DNA from 4 places in the Paraglaciecola sp. L3A3 genome. Region 4 is predicted to be linked to each of the others. Evidence: predicted binding sites of a transcription regulator. Region 4 holds the regulator's gene; each other region holds the start of a gene.
The links. Region 4 encodes LexA, which represses DNA repair genes until DNA is damaged. Its sites were predicted from a motif close to TACTGTATNNNNATACAGTA; they were not measured.

Region 1 (3,318 bases), 2.3 Mb from region 4:
TTGCTGCTGGCAGTTTAGCGGCCTATAGCTGGTTGTTTTCTATTGAGTTTGCTATTGCTTTGATACTTTGTCTGGTGTTCCATGAATATGGTCATATTAAGGCAATGAAGTACTTCGGTTTAAAAACCAAAGGTATTTACCTTATTCCCTTTGTGGGAGGCTTGGCCCTTAGCGATGATAAAATTAACACTCGCTGGCAAGATGTTGTTATTTCCATTATGGGGCCATTTTTTGGCTTGCTTCTATCTATTGCTTGCCTAGTGGGTTATTGGATCACCGATATTGAAATTCTCGCTGGTCTAGCCGTATTTAATGCGCTGCTTAATTTATTTAATTTGTTACCTGTATTGCCTCTAGATGGTGGTCATGTGTTAAAAAGTATCGCGTTTTCAATTAACTCCAAGGTGGGTATTATTGCCTGTGCATTGGGGGCCGCTTTAGGTGTTTATATCAGTTACCACTTTGGTTTGGCTTTGTTAGGTTTTTTACTGGCGATTGGTAGTGTTGAAATTTTCTTTGAATATAAACGTCGTCATTTAAGTGATTTGCTGCCCCTTAATCGTTATGCACAAATTGTTTCTATCTTTTGGTATGTGATCACTATAGGTGGTTTAAGTGCGATTATTTGGCTTGTGGGTCAAACAGATAACGGTGCTTTGTCATTACCTCTTAAAATATTAGCGAGTTAAAACCTTGTCTGATGCTTTCGTCTCTAAAGCATTAGATATGGGTTATTTACTGCTACTTATGACCCAATTAAATTTGCTCATAAGTGGTAGGTGCTCAGAAATTTTTGCAAAACCTTTAGCTGCTAAACCTAATTCATTTTGCTGTTGAAGTGATAGATTTTCAGGGTTGAACACATAACCTGCAATTAGCTCTAAACTTTGCGGACTATACAGAACTAAGTCCATGACTCGAGATGGATAGTCAGTACCGCGACCGTCCCATGTCCAGGTTTGTTGGCCGTTAATATGTTTTAACTCGGCTGCCAAAAGTGCTGCATGGGGCTGTTGATAGGGGCCTGCGATAATGACTAACGGCATAACCGTACTCACTAGGTTGAAATCACCGGCCACAATGATGCCATCAACTTGGGTTCGCTTTATGATGTTCTGTATCAATGTACGTATGGCCGTTACTTCAACCCGTCGTTTATCTTCTTCCCAACTGCTAGGCTTGCTGCCACAGCATTCTAGATCAACTGAAACCAGTAATAAGCGTTTATTGTCACTCCTGACAATGGCACCGTTGACCGGTATGCCTAAATCTAAACTCTCGGCATATTTTAATTCACCTGCTTGCGCCATACGTTGTCTTAAACGTATTTTTTCAGGCTCAGGATAGGGCACTATTTGGGAAAATTCGGTCAATGGTTGCATAGGTAAACGACTAGCAATAATTGCTCTTTGTCTGCCGCCACTTTTACCAAAACTCAGTTGCCAATCGTCGTCGTTATTCTGAGATATGGGTAATGCTGCGCGTATTTGCGATAAAGTAGTGTTACCAGACACTTCGTCGAGTAATAAAATATTGGCTTGAGCTTGGTTTATCAGTGCTTTAAATAGTGCCGGATTTTTAATAAAGGCATCGCCTGACACATTCCAAGAAAAGACTTTTATCTTAGCTGTAGGAACTGGCGTACTGTGCTGACTTATAACTTGTAGCTCATCAGATGTCATAGACGTAAACTTGTTCGTCATCTGAGCCAAGGCTGATGTCATCTGTGTGATCAATATGAATAGAACAAGAGTAGGGGATTTTCGTACCATTTCTCGTAATATTTTTCGTGATATTTTTTGTAACATGGCAATTCACTCCATGAAGATGTGTATGGATACTAGCATAAACATTTTGCTTGAAGGTATACCTAGGGGCTGTTTTTTCGCCATATTTACAAGGGATTTTATTTTTAATCATAGTCATGGGTATTAGTAGGTGACTAAAATAAATAACTGTATATAATTACAGTATATGTTGAAATTTATTCCTATTAAAGCCCATGCGGGCATTGTTGGTTTTGAGTCTCCGGCAGCTGAATATAGCCAACTAAGACTTAACTTAGACCAACTTCTTATTGACCACCCATCAGCGACTTATATTGGGATTGCTGAAGGAGAGTCAATGAAAGGTGATGGCATTTTTTCAGGGGATTTACTGATAGTGGATCGTTCCCAAACTATTAAAGATCACGACGTGGTAGTCGCCAATTTAAACGGGGTGTTTGTCTGTAAAAAGATAGATAAGGTACAAAAATGTTTGATTTCATCAGGTAAAGGTTTTGCGCCCTATTATCTCTGTGAAGGTGATGAATTTCAGATTGAGGGTGTGGTGACACGGTCAATTCGGTTACACCGCGCATTTAAGAAAAAGCTCTGATGTACGCTCTTTGTGACGTAAATAGTATGTATGCCAGTTGCGAAAAGGTGTTTGACCCTGCAATACGGAATAAACCTGTGGTGGTGCTGACCAACAACGATGGTTGTATCTGCGCCGCTTGCGGGATTGCCAAACAGATGGGGGTTGGTAAGAAGTTTGTACCCTATTTTCAAGTAAAAAAAGAGCTTGAAGCTGTGGGGGCAGTGATACGCTCCAGTAACTATGAGCTTTATGCTGATCTTAGTCAACGTATGATGGATACCTGCGCTCGGTTTGCTCCTGATATGAATATTTATTCAATCGATGAATGTTTTCTGTCTTACGGTAAAAGTGTTTCAGCACCTGCCCAAGGGTGGCACAAGTTAGCTGAAGCTATTCGCAAAACAGTATGGCGTGAGGTGAGATTACCTATTTGTGTGGGAATGGGCAGCACACCTACACTGGCTAAGGCAGCCAATCATGCGGCAAAAAGAATAAGTGGATTTAATGGCGTAGCAGTCATCGACAGTGAAGTTAAGCGCAAGGATATTTTGTCGCAAATGTTAGTCACTGATATCTGGGGAATAGGTAGTCGCTTAGGTCGGCGACTGAATCTAATGGGGATCAACAACGCATGGGATTTAGCCAAGCAAAATCCTACAAAAGTAAGAAAAGACTTTTCAATTTTAGTGGAAAGTACAGTAAGAGAGTTAAATGGCGAGGTGCGGCATAATTGGGATAATGTTAGAGCGGCAAAAAAGGAAATATATAGTACACGCAGTTTTGGACAGCGGATCACCGAGATTGAGCAATTACAATTTGCTATGGCAACCCATGTTGAAATAGTCGCGGCAAAATTAAGAAAACAAAAAAGTTTAGCTGCAGCTGTGACCTTTTTTGCGTCTAGTTCGCCCCATGACTATGATGGCTATTTTAGCGAGTCTTACTTCCATCGATTTA
Region 2 (3,318 bases), 1.6 Mb from region 4:
TGCCCATCAACTGACTAATATTACTGATATAATCACCCGCACCATCAACAATACAATAGGCACCTGATGGTTCTGGATTTCGTCTGCCTGGCGGTAAAATACAGTTTGTTGGGTTAGTACTATCAATGTTATAAGTACCGTTTTTAACACTTTCGTCTGTATATTCAAGGCCAAAGACTAGGTTGTTTTCTAAACCAAATAATTCCGTATTGAATAATAAATTAAACTGAGTACTCACGTAATGGACATCCTGAAAACCATTATGGGTGCTTAGGGATATAGTACTGGCCTCAGGTCCATCTGGATCCGTTATGTCGCGAGTAGTGCCACTTGCACCTGTTGTGATGTAACCATTACTTGTTTCACCATAACGGGTGGCATTATAAATTGTTAGGTCATCGTTAACTTCATATTCAGTTCTCAAGGTAAAGGTTTTAACCTCAGATTTTAAGAAGTCTGCTTCTTGAGCGTAAACAGGAATATCATCCACAGGTTCGCGGCTATCACGATTAAAATAACTACCTAAATCAGGCACATCTTCTGCGTCTAAATAATAACCATCAGCCGTAAACGATAGTTTATCAGAGGGTAAATATACGCCTGACAGTTGCACACCGTTGCGTTTACTTGAGGCATCTTCACGACCTGGTTTGTCTTTATCTGACATTAATGCATTAATTCGAGCCGCGGTGTTTTCAGAAAGTGCTAAATTATAATCCAAAGTAACACGCTGATATTCATCAGTACCTAAACCTGCATCCACACGACCAAAGTTATAATCTACAGATGCTTTTTTAGTGACACTGTTAACCGCTCCACCGGAAGAGCCTCGACCTGCAAATGTAGAGCTTGGACCTTTAGTTATTTCGACACGTTCAGTGGCAAAACTTTCACGAGTACTCATACCCGGATCTCGTAAACCATCAACAAACACATCGCTACGAGCTTCGTGACCACGAATAATGTACCGATCACCAAAAGCATTACCATTTTCGCCTGTACCTAGGGTCACACCTGCTTGGGCAGATAAAATATCTTTAAGATCGGTCTTGCCAGCTTCTAATAGTTGATCTTGAGTTAAAACAGTAATGACCTGTGGTGTATCCACTAAATCTGCTACACGGCGAAGGTCACCAGATTTTTGAAATAAATACACAGAATCTTGTACACCATGAATTCGAATTTTTTCAATTGACTCTGCCGATTGTTTGGCCTGACACTCAGTTGAATTATCCCCTTCACATTGCTTAGTGTTTTCTTGTGCTGAAATTTGCCCACTGTTAAAAATTAATGCCGCTGCAACTGCCTGTGCCCCAAAAGCTAATGTGTTATTTGTGTTTTTCATAGTTTATTTACGTTTTTTGTCGTCCTAAGTGAATGTGGAGCCAATATTACATATCTTTATACTAATGTAAATGATAATGATTCTCATGCGCTTAATTGTTTGGTTGTTTTTGTGTGACGACATACTAAATTTGAGCTGCAACAATTCAACAACATCACAAAGCTTTTGGATTACAGCTCAAAAACCTGTAAAACTGCTTAATTATTGGGCTAATATAAATCAAGTTTTAAAATTACATTAATACTGTTTTTATATACAGTTTTTGTGTTATGGTTACTTTGTTGTTATTTATCAGAGAGAAAAATTATGGCGGTAATTACGCGATATGTGGTTGAGCACAAAGGGGTGGAAAAATTTGTGACGGCGGATAAAAAAGAAGCAGATCAATACGATAAGATGTTGGATGTAGCTGATAACTTAAGTGTCTATATAGAAGGTAAGGGAATTAGTTTAGAGCCAGAACTATTAGAAAATTTATCTATTATGTTATCTAAAAATAAAGACTCTTTAACGAAACTATTAAAAGGTACATCTGCTGACTCATTATTAAGTTCTGAAAAAGCAGATGTAGTTAAAATAGCTTCGAAAAAAGCCTAATTTATGAAAGAAAGTTATACTTTCTCTGAAAACTGACCTCGCAACCCAGCATTAATAATAGATGATAAGGCACGACTTTAAACAAATTAACTCGTTTAGTTATCTAAAGTCAGTGCTTTTTCTTTCTTTTCTTGAGGCATATACCTGGCACGCTTTTTAGCTTTTAAAGTATTTAGATCGGCAATAACCAAACCATCAACGCAATGATTGAAACTGGGATCAATATTAAAATCGACAAAATGTACCCCTCCATCTTCGTAGGTTTCGGTATATTGTTTGTATAAAGTGGGGACGGCCATTCCCATATTAGATAACAAATGTTTTAGTTTGGTAAAATCAGCTTTGTAGTCATCACCAGTAAAACAGTGTTCATAATCTTTGGGCAAGATATAAGGCATTCTGGCTTGAGCACATGGATTTTGTTGTTGAAAATATAAAGTATAAAATTGCACTAATAAATCTTTAGCTGCCTTTGGGTAGTGATCACTCAAACTCACTGCGCCAAATAAATATCTATAATTAGGATGACGTTGTAAAAAAGCACCAATACCAAACCAAAGATAATCTAAGCTGCGTTTGCCCCAATATTTAGGTTGGACAAAACTTCTACCTAACTCTAGGCCATGTTCAAAGTATTTTTCCATTTCAGGGCTATAGTCAAATAAGCTAGAAGAGTAGAGTCCTGTTACCGTTTTTTCTGTAATTATTTTTTTCGCGGCACCAAAACGATAGGCTCCTACAATTTCTAAATCATCACGATCCCATAAAATTAAGTGATAATAATCTTGATCATAACTATCTAAATCTCGACGTTTATTGGTGCCTTCGCCGACAGCTCTAAACGATACTTCTCTTAACCTGCCAATTTCTCTTAATATTGGAGAGCTGCCCGATGGACTATACAGGTACATCACTTTACCATCAGCTGTTTCACCTAAGTGTTCGCAAGTATCTTTTAATGCATGATACAAAGCTGCACGGTTTTCTGGTTGAGCTATTGCGGTTTGTGTTTTGAAAATGCCTGTTTTATCAAGGCCAATTCTATATAGGTGTTTTTTAAATAATTTCACATGTTGATTTCGAGTGATTTTATTGCTGCTGTAAGATTCAAAAGGAATGACTTCACCAATGCGTATAGGAAAGTGATTACGTTTTTGTTTGAACATCTCTTTAACTAACAGCATGGCAGCTAATGGTTTGTATAACATAGATAAACCATAAAATACCTTAGAGTTCTTACCATCGATAAATACCGGAAGAATAGGGGCTTTAGCTTGTTTAGCTATACGCAGAAAGCCACTTTGCCATCTAGTATCGCGTATCCCTTGGGGACGTAATCGCGAGACCTCACCAGCAGGAAAAACGATGACGACTCC
Region 3 (3,318 bases), 770 kb from region 4:
CAGGTACAAATTACTGTGGCTAGTCATACATATCATTACCATGCTGACTACGGTTCTGAAAAAGTTGATCTACAAAATGTTGCGGTGTTAAATCAAACAATAAGCAAAGACCAGAAAACCTTATTGATTGATTTACCTAAACTAGTCAAGAATAGGCTTTATACTATTGAATTAAAAGGAATAAACACAGAAAGTGGGGAAGCATTAATGGGGGATATATTACGATATAACCTAGTAGAAAAAGCCTACTAATCCGGTAACCTCAACTCGACATAAATATGGAGTAAAACAGAACAGCCCCTTCTGTTTTACTCCATAAAAAACTCAAGTTTTAATCTTTTTTTGCTGGCTCTTCAACTGGCACAGGTTTAGCTAATAATAAAGCTCTCAAACGAGTATCAATATCTTTGGCCATTTCTGGATGCTCTTTAAGATAAACAATTGAATTAGCTTTACCCTGACCAATACGCTCGCCATTGTAGCTGTACCAAGCGCCGGCTTTTTCAACCATTTTATGGGTCACACCTAAATCGATTAGCTCGCCATGACTGTTAATACCTTCACCGTACATGATCTGGAATTCTGCTTGTTTGAAAGGAGGAGCAATTTTGTTTTTCACTACTTTTACGCGGGTTTCGTTACCAACAATTTCATCACCGGCTTTAACCGCACCAGTACGACGAATATCTAAACGAACAGACGCATAAAACTTAAGAGCGTTACCACCCGTTGTAGTTTCTGGCGAACCAAACATTACACCAATTTTCATACGAATTTGGTTGATGAAAATCAACATAGTATTCGACTGTTTCAAGTTACCCGTTAGTTTACGCATGGCTTGGCTCATCATTCTTGCCGCTAAGCCCATGTGCGAATCACCAATATCGCCTTCAATTTCAGCTTTAGGAGTCAGTGCAGCAACCGAGTCAACTACAATTACGTCAACAGCGCCAGAGCGAGTCAACATGTCACAAATTTCTAGCGCTTGCTCACCTGTATCAGGCTGCGATACCAACAACTCTTTCACGTCAACGCCTAACTTAGCGGCATAAATAGGGTCAAGGGCATGTTCAGCATCAATAAAGGCACAAACCTTACCGTTACGTTGTGCTTCTGCAATGACTTCAAGAGTAAGGGTTGTTTTACCACTAGACTCAGGGCCATAAATTTCAACAATACGACCAAGGGGTAAACCACCTGCTCCTAAAGCAACATCCAAACCTAATGAACCAGTAGAAATAGTTTCTACATCCATAGATTTGTTATCGCCTAATTTCATGATAGAGCCTTTACCGAATTGTTTTTCAATTTGGCCTAAGGCGGCGCTTAACGCTCTGGTTTTATTGTCGTCCATCAGAATATCCTTTGTGGTTGTACTGCAACTTGTCGAGCCTAGCTCTGATGCAGTGAGTCATACAGTAGTTATGGCAGAAGTATACTGTATGGTTATACAGTTACAAGATAAATTTAAAAATTTATTTGAAATATTAAAGTCTGCATTGTGGGATCCGGCTTAGTTTGTAAAAAATCCGGCGAAGCTAAACTCGTTAATGGCAATTTTTTAGTTTTCATATATTTAATATAGGGTTAAAGCAGGACAAATAGATTTCGAAGTGATAACGAACAATAGTCTAACAATACTCAAAGCGCTGCATAATTAGATACCTTTTAATTAGCTACTTCGTACCAAATATTGTTAATCTGCTTTTATAAAAACAAACTGATTTTGTAACTCTAAGCTGCAGCCACTCAATTATACTTTGGCTATGCTAGATTAAATTGCTAGAAACTTTGTTTGATGGATAATCTTTTCCAGCAATACTTTTTTCAACAGATGATGTTAGTTCATGTAATTTAGCTTTCATTTGTGTGGCGATATCGGGTATTTGAAAAATAAGATTAATGGATTCCTTTGGGTCGTTTGCCAGATCATATAATTCGTACTCTTCGACGCCAATTTGCATCTGGATTATTTTGTAATCATTATATATTACTGCGGCACTCTGTTGATTAAAATGAAACGTAATTGGTTTTAATCGAATACTTAGGTCATTCTCGAAAAGTGGTTTGAGGCTATCTCCGTCAATAACGTCAAGCATATTGTCACGACTTAGTTCTAGAACATCAATTATTGTCGGCATTATATCTGCGGTAGATGCAGGGTATTTAGAGATTCGAGGTTTAATTATTGATGGCCATTCGATTATTCCTGCCACCCTTAAACCACCTTCATACATTGATCCCTTATTGCCTTTAAGTCCACCAACAGAATCAACTTCCGTTTGTTTTTTTGCCAAACCTCCGTTGTCAATGTTAAACCAAATTATGGTGTTATCTGCGATGCCGATTTCTCGAAGTCCAGCCCTTAAAGTCCCGATACTTCTGTCCATCGCCTTTAATTCAGCATGATGCTCTCGCGCCTTGATATTTTCTAACATTCCAAAAGGTTCAATGTCTGCTTTTGAAGCACTAAAGGGTTGATGCGGGGAGCCAATCCATATGACAGAGAATGCCGGTGTATTATTATCATGCTGCGATTTCATAAACTTTAAAGCTTCTACAACTATTATTTCAGAGGAGTCGCCTTCAAACTCTTTAAATCCCTCTTCATGCCCTAAGACTGGATTTAGGTCAAAAAAGTTTGTCACGGTAAGCCATTCATTAAAACCAAATTTGTTCGGACCATAGGGATCCTCTGCTAGAACAGGAACACCTGCACCCTTTAAGCCATTAAGATGCCACTTGCCAAAATACCCAGCTTGTCCCCAGCCTTGGTCATCACTCATCACAAGAATAATATTTAGCTTTTTCGCAAATGACGGAAGACAGTAGAGTAAAAACGTAAAATAAATAATTTTATTCATGTATTGCCTTATCGAGCATTGCTAAATTTTTTTTAGTGACAAGTAATCTCGGCTAGGTGTGCAAATTTTACTAAGTTAAAAGAATTTATTTAACAGTAAATCCCAGTATCATAATTCACATAATAAACATCGCTTTATTTTTAAAACAACTTATTTGACTATTTTATTATAACTAGGCATAAATTTGATAATTATTCTTTAAGTTGTTCTTAGTATTTATTTGCATGAATGAAATAATATTTTCGTTAAGAATCAATAATATATTATTTATTCTTTTATTTGAAACCTATGTTTTCAATAAAAATCGTAATTAAATTCACTGTTTTAAATATGAGATATTGTTTACCATGTAAATGCACCGTTGATATTATATTAAATAAATGTGTAAAAGTATGCGCTTATTAATTACAACTACTTATACAAGTGCAACTTTATACTTTGGATATAGAAGGTA
Region 4 (3,318 bases):
CTAAATCTGCTGGGATACTTTTGACCTTTACTAGCCATTTGATGGGAATGGTTACCATTGCAAATAGCAATCTATTCACCCTTTTCATACTACCGACCTTACTGTTCTTGATTACTTGCGAAGGATAACATAGGGAACGACATCTATAACCTGAACTCTGGATAAATTGTGTTCATCTGTAGCATTTTTGAACGTTTGACAGCCTTGCTTTTGGCCAAGGTACAAAAATGCTTAAAGTATTTCTTAAAGCCACACTACTCTTTTATTTTCTAGTTAGCTTATCACTTTCGAAACTTATGGGGTCACACTGAACCCAGCTAATTAATTATTTCTAAAATCAATAATGGTTATTAATTTTTATTTTACTTTGTAGTATGTTGAATGTTGACAATAAAAGTGAATGGATAACCATGAAATTGATAATATTTTTTACACTGTGTGCTTTAAATTGCTTAATCACAGTGCAAGCAGTAAAACTAAAAACTATTTACCAAGGCTTTAAACAGCCTGTAGAAATTAAATTTTTGCCTGGATCTAGTACTGAGTTATTACTGGGCGAAAAAGAAGGCCAATTGAACTTTGTTGATCTACAACACAAGACTAAATATCAAGTTCATATGTTTGATGTGGAGTCTGCTGTAGAAATGGGGTTATTAGGTGTGACATTTGCTCCTCAGTTTAACCAAAACCAATATATTTTTGTTAATTATAACCCAGAGCAAGGTGAAGACAGAACACGTGTATCTCGTTTTGTTATGGTCAAAAATAAAGATAAGCAATATCGGTTAGAAAATGAAAAAGTACTGATTGAAATTGACCAACCTCGTCAGAATCATAACGGAGGTCAAGTAGCTTTTGGCCCTGATGGTTATTTGTATATAGGTATGGGAGATGGTGGCGGTGCTGGCGATCCAGATGGCCATGGCCAGAATACAAACACCTTATTAGGTAACATGTTACGCCTCGATATTAATACAAAAGATGACGTGCCTTATGTTGTTCCAAGTGATAACCCTTTTGTGGATAAAGACGGTTTTAAGCCAGAAATTTGGGCTTATGGTATAAGAAACCCTTGGCGTTTCTCGTTTGCTGACGATGTGTTAATTGTGGCTGATGTAGGGCAAAGTAAAGTAGAAGAAGTATCTGTGGTCAAAAAAGGCCAAAATATGGGCTGGAATATCATGGAAGGCGACTTGTGCTTTAAACCTGAAAAAGGCTGTAATCAAAAGGGATTAACTTTGCCTAAGATTACTTATCCACGAACAGAAGGTATGTCCATAACCGGTGGTTTTGTATACACAGGTAAATTAATGACTGAGTTATACAATCATTACATCTATGCCGATTTTATTCTGGGTGGTGTGTGGGCCAGCAAATTTCCTGAACTTTCCGCACCAATCAAATTATTTGATGCTAAAGGTATAAACCTATCCACTTTTGCGTTAGATGCTGATGGTGAAATCTACTCTGCCGACTTTGCCAGCGGTGATTTGTACCAGTTGGTACCCTAGTGGTTAATTTTGAAATAGCGTGCTTACTTTGGTAAGCACTGTTAATTAATCGTTCTCATTTTTTCAAGCTGCTTATTTTTTATTAAAAAAAATAGCTAGAACACTTTTAATTTCAATTTAAATAAGGCCTTCAAAAAACAAAGTTTGAGATCTAGCAATAACTGTTTATACTAACAATAACTGTATAGAAAAACAGGCTGTTTATGCGTCCACTAACTGCGAGACAAGAAGAAGTACTTCAACTAATCAAAACGACTATGTTGGATACTGGAATGCCCCCCACACGTGCAGAAATTGCCCGTGAATTAGGCTTTAAATCGGCTAATGCTGCTGAGGAACATTTAAAGGCTTTAGCTCGTAAAGGGGTAATTGAAATATTGCCCGGTACCTCTAGAGGTATTAAGTTAAATACACCTTTAGAAGATCAACTAGAAGATTTAGGTTTACCGTTAATTGGTCAAGTGGCTGCTGGTGAACCTATTTTGGCTCAAGAACATGTTGAAGGTCATTACAAAGTTGATCCTAGTTTGTTCAAACCTAGTGCCGATTTTTTACTTCGTGTAAACGGCATGAGTATGAAAGATATTGGTATTTTAGATGGTGATCTATTAGCCGTTCATCGCACCACAGATGTACACAATGGCCAAGTAGTAGTTGCACGGGTAGACGAAGATGTGACAGTTAAGCGCTTAGAAAGAAAAGGCCGCGAAGTGTTATTACATGCAGAGAATGCAGACTTTTCGCCTATCAAAGTCGATCTTGCTACCCAACCTTTTAATATTGAAGGTATTGCAGTGGGAGTGATCCGCAACGCAGACTGGATGTAATTCTATTCCTTGGTAATTCATTTTTTTGAGCGCAGCAATTTTTGCTGCGTTTTTGTTTTTTATCTAGTTTTCATTTCTCTTATTTAGTTTTTATCTCAACTGTTTCTGTACTTTTAGTAAAACAAATATTCATAAATTATAAATTTTTATACAAAAGTGTTTAAAAAACCATCAATTGATTGTAATTTAAACAAAAAGGCTAGACGTACCCCCCTTAAATAAGTAATCCTTAGTAATTAGTGTAACAAATTGATAACAATGAATTTTCCCTTGGTTAACTTTTTGTTGCTTGCTTTGAGTGTTAAGAAGTCGTAATTGGTCTTTTTTTACTAAAAAATAATAGAATGTATTTGCCACATAGAGGTGCCGAGTGAAAAAAACTTTGTCTAAAACTGGAGCCATGCTGTCTGTTTTATTAGCTAGCCCAGTGTTTGCTGAAAGCAAAAATCATATCGAACAATACAAGTTGAACATGACACAAGGTGCGACTGAGATCAGTGCTGAAGTATATGATATGCATATGCTGATGTTTATTATATGTGTTGTGATTGGTGCTGGCGTGTTCATCGCCATGTTCATATCTATATATTTCCATAGAAAATCTAGAGGGGCCAAGCCAGCCCACTTCCACGAAAATGTAAAAGTGGAAATTGCTTGGACAGTTATCCCTTTCATTATTTTGGTTGGAATGGCCGTGCCAGCTCGAAATTTATTAATCGATATGGAAGATGCTAGTGAGCCTGATGTAACTGTGTTGGTCACAGGTTCCCAGTGGAAATGGCATTATAAGTATATGGACAGCGAAGTTGAATTTTATTCAAAGTTGGCCACACAACAAGAGCAAATTCAAGGCAAGTTTGACAAAGGGGTTAATTATCTTTTAGAAGTTGACCGAGCTTTAGTTATTCCTACTGGCAAAAGAGTTCGTTTTCTAATTACTTCAGATGATGTGATACATGCTTGGTGGGTGCCAGATTTTG

Region 1: the regulator LexA is predicted to act here: its motif matches at 1,954-1,973, upstream of GQR87_RS11535 (S24 family peptidase).
Region 2: the regulator LexA is predicted to act here: its motif matches at 1,587-1,606, upstream of GQR87_RS05595 (YebG family protein).
Region 3: the regulator LexA is predicted to act here: its motif matches at 1,437-1,456, upstream of recA (recombinase RecA).

What each region holds. Positions count from the first base shown of each region.
Region 1 covers NZ_CP047023.1:2,763,951-2,767,268, reverse strand. The annotation lists gene GQR87_RS11545 (site-2 protease family protein) at 1-689, shown strand, start outside; gene GQR87_RS11540 (endonuclease/exonuclease/phosphatase family protein) at 732-1,808, opposite strand; gene GQR87_RS11535 (S24 family peptidase) at 1,975-2,379, shown strand; gene GQR87_RS11530 (Y-family DNA polymerase) at 2,379-3,318, shown strand, end outside.
Region 2 covers NZ_CP047023.1:1,351,231-1,354,548, forward strand. The annotation lists gene GQR87_RS05590 (TonB-dependent siderophore receptor) at 1-1,345, opposite strand, end outside; gene GQR87_RS05595 (YebG family protein) at 1,652-1,942, shown strand; gene GQR87_RS05600 (lysophospholipid acyltransferase family protein) at 2,038-3,318, opposite strand, start outside.
Region 3 covers NZ_CP047023.1:4,334,489-4,337,806, forward strand. The annotation lists gene GQR87_RS18020 (hypothetical protein) at 1-252, shown strand, start outside; gene recA (recombinase RecA) at 332-1,354, opposite strand; gene GQR87_RS18030 (sulfatase-like hydrolase/transferase) at 1,770-2,864, opposite strand.
Region 4 covers NZ_CP047023.1:5,099,904-5,103,221, reverse strand. The annotation lists gene plsB (glycerol-3-phosphate 1-O-acyltransferase PlsB) at 1-88, opposite strand, end outside; gene GQR87_RS21305 (sorbosone dehydrogenase family protein) at 411-1,511, shown strand; gene lexA (transcriptional repressor LexA) at 1,715-2,338, shown strand; gene coxB (cytochrome c oxidase subunit II) at 2,739-3,318, shown strand, end outside.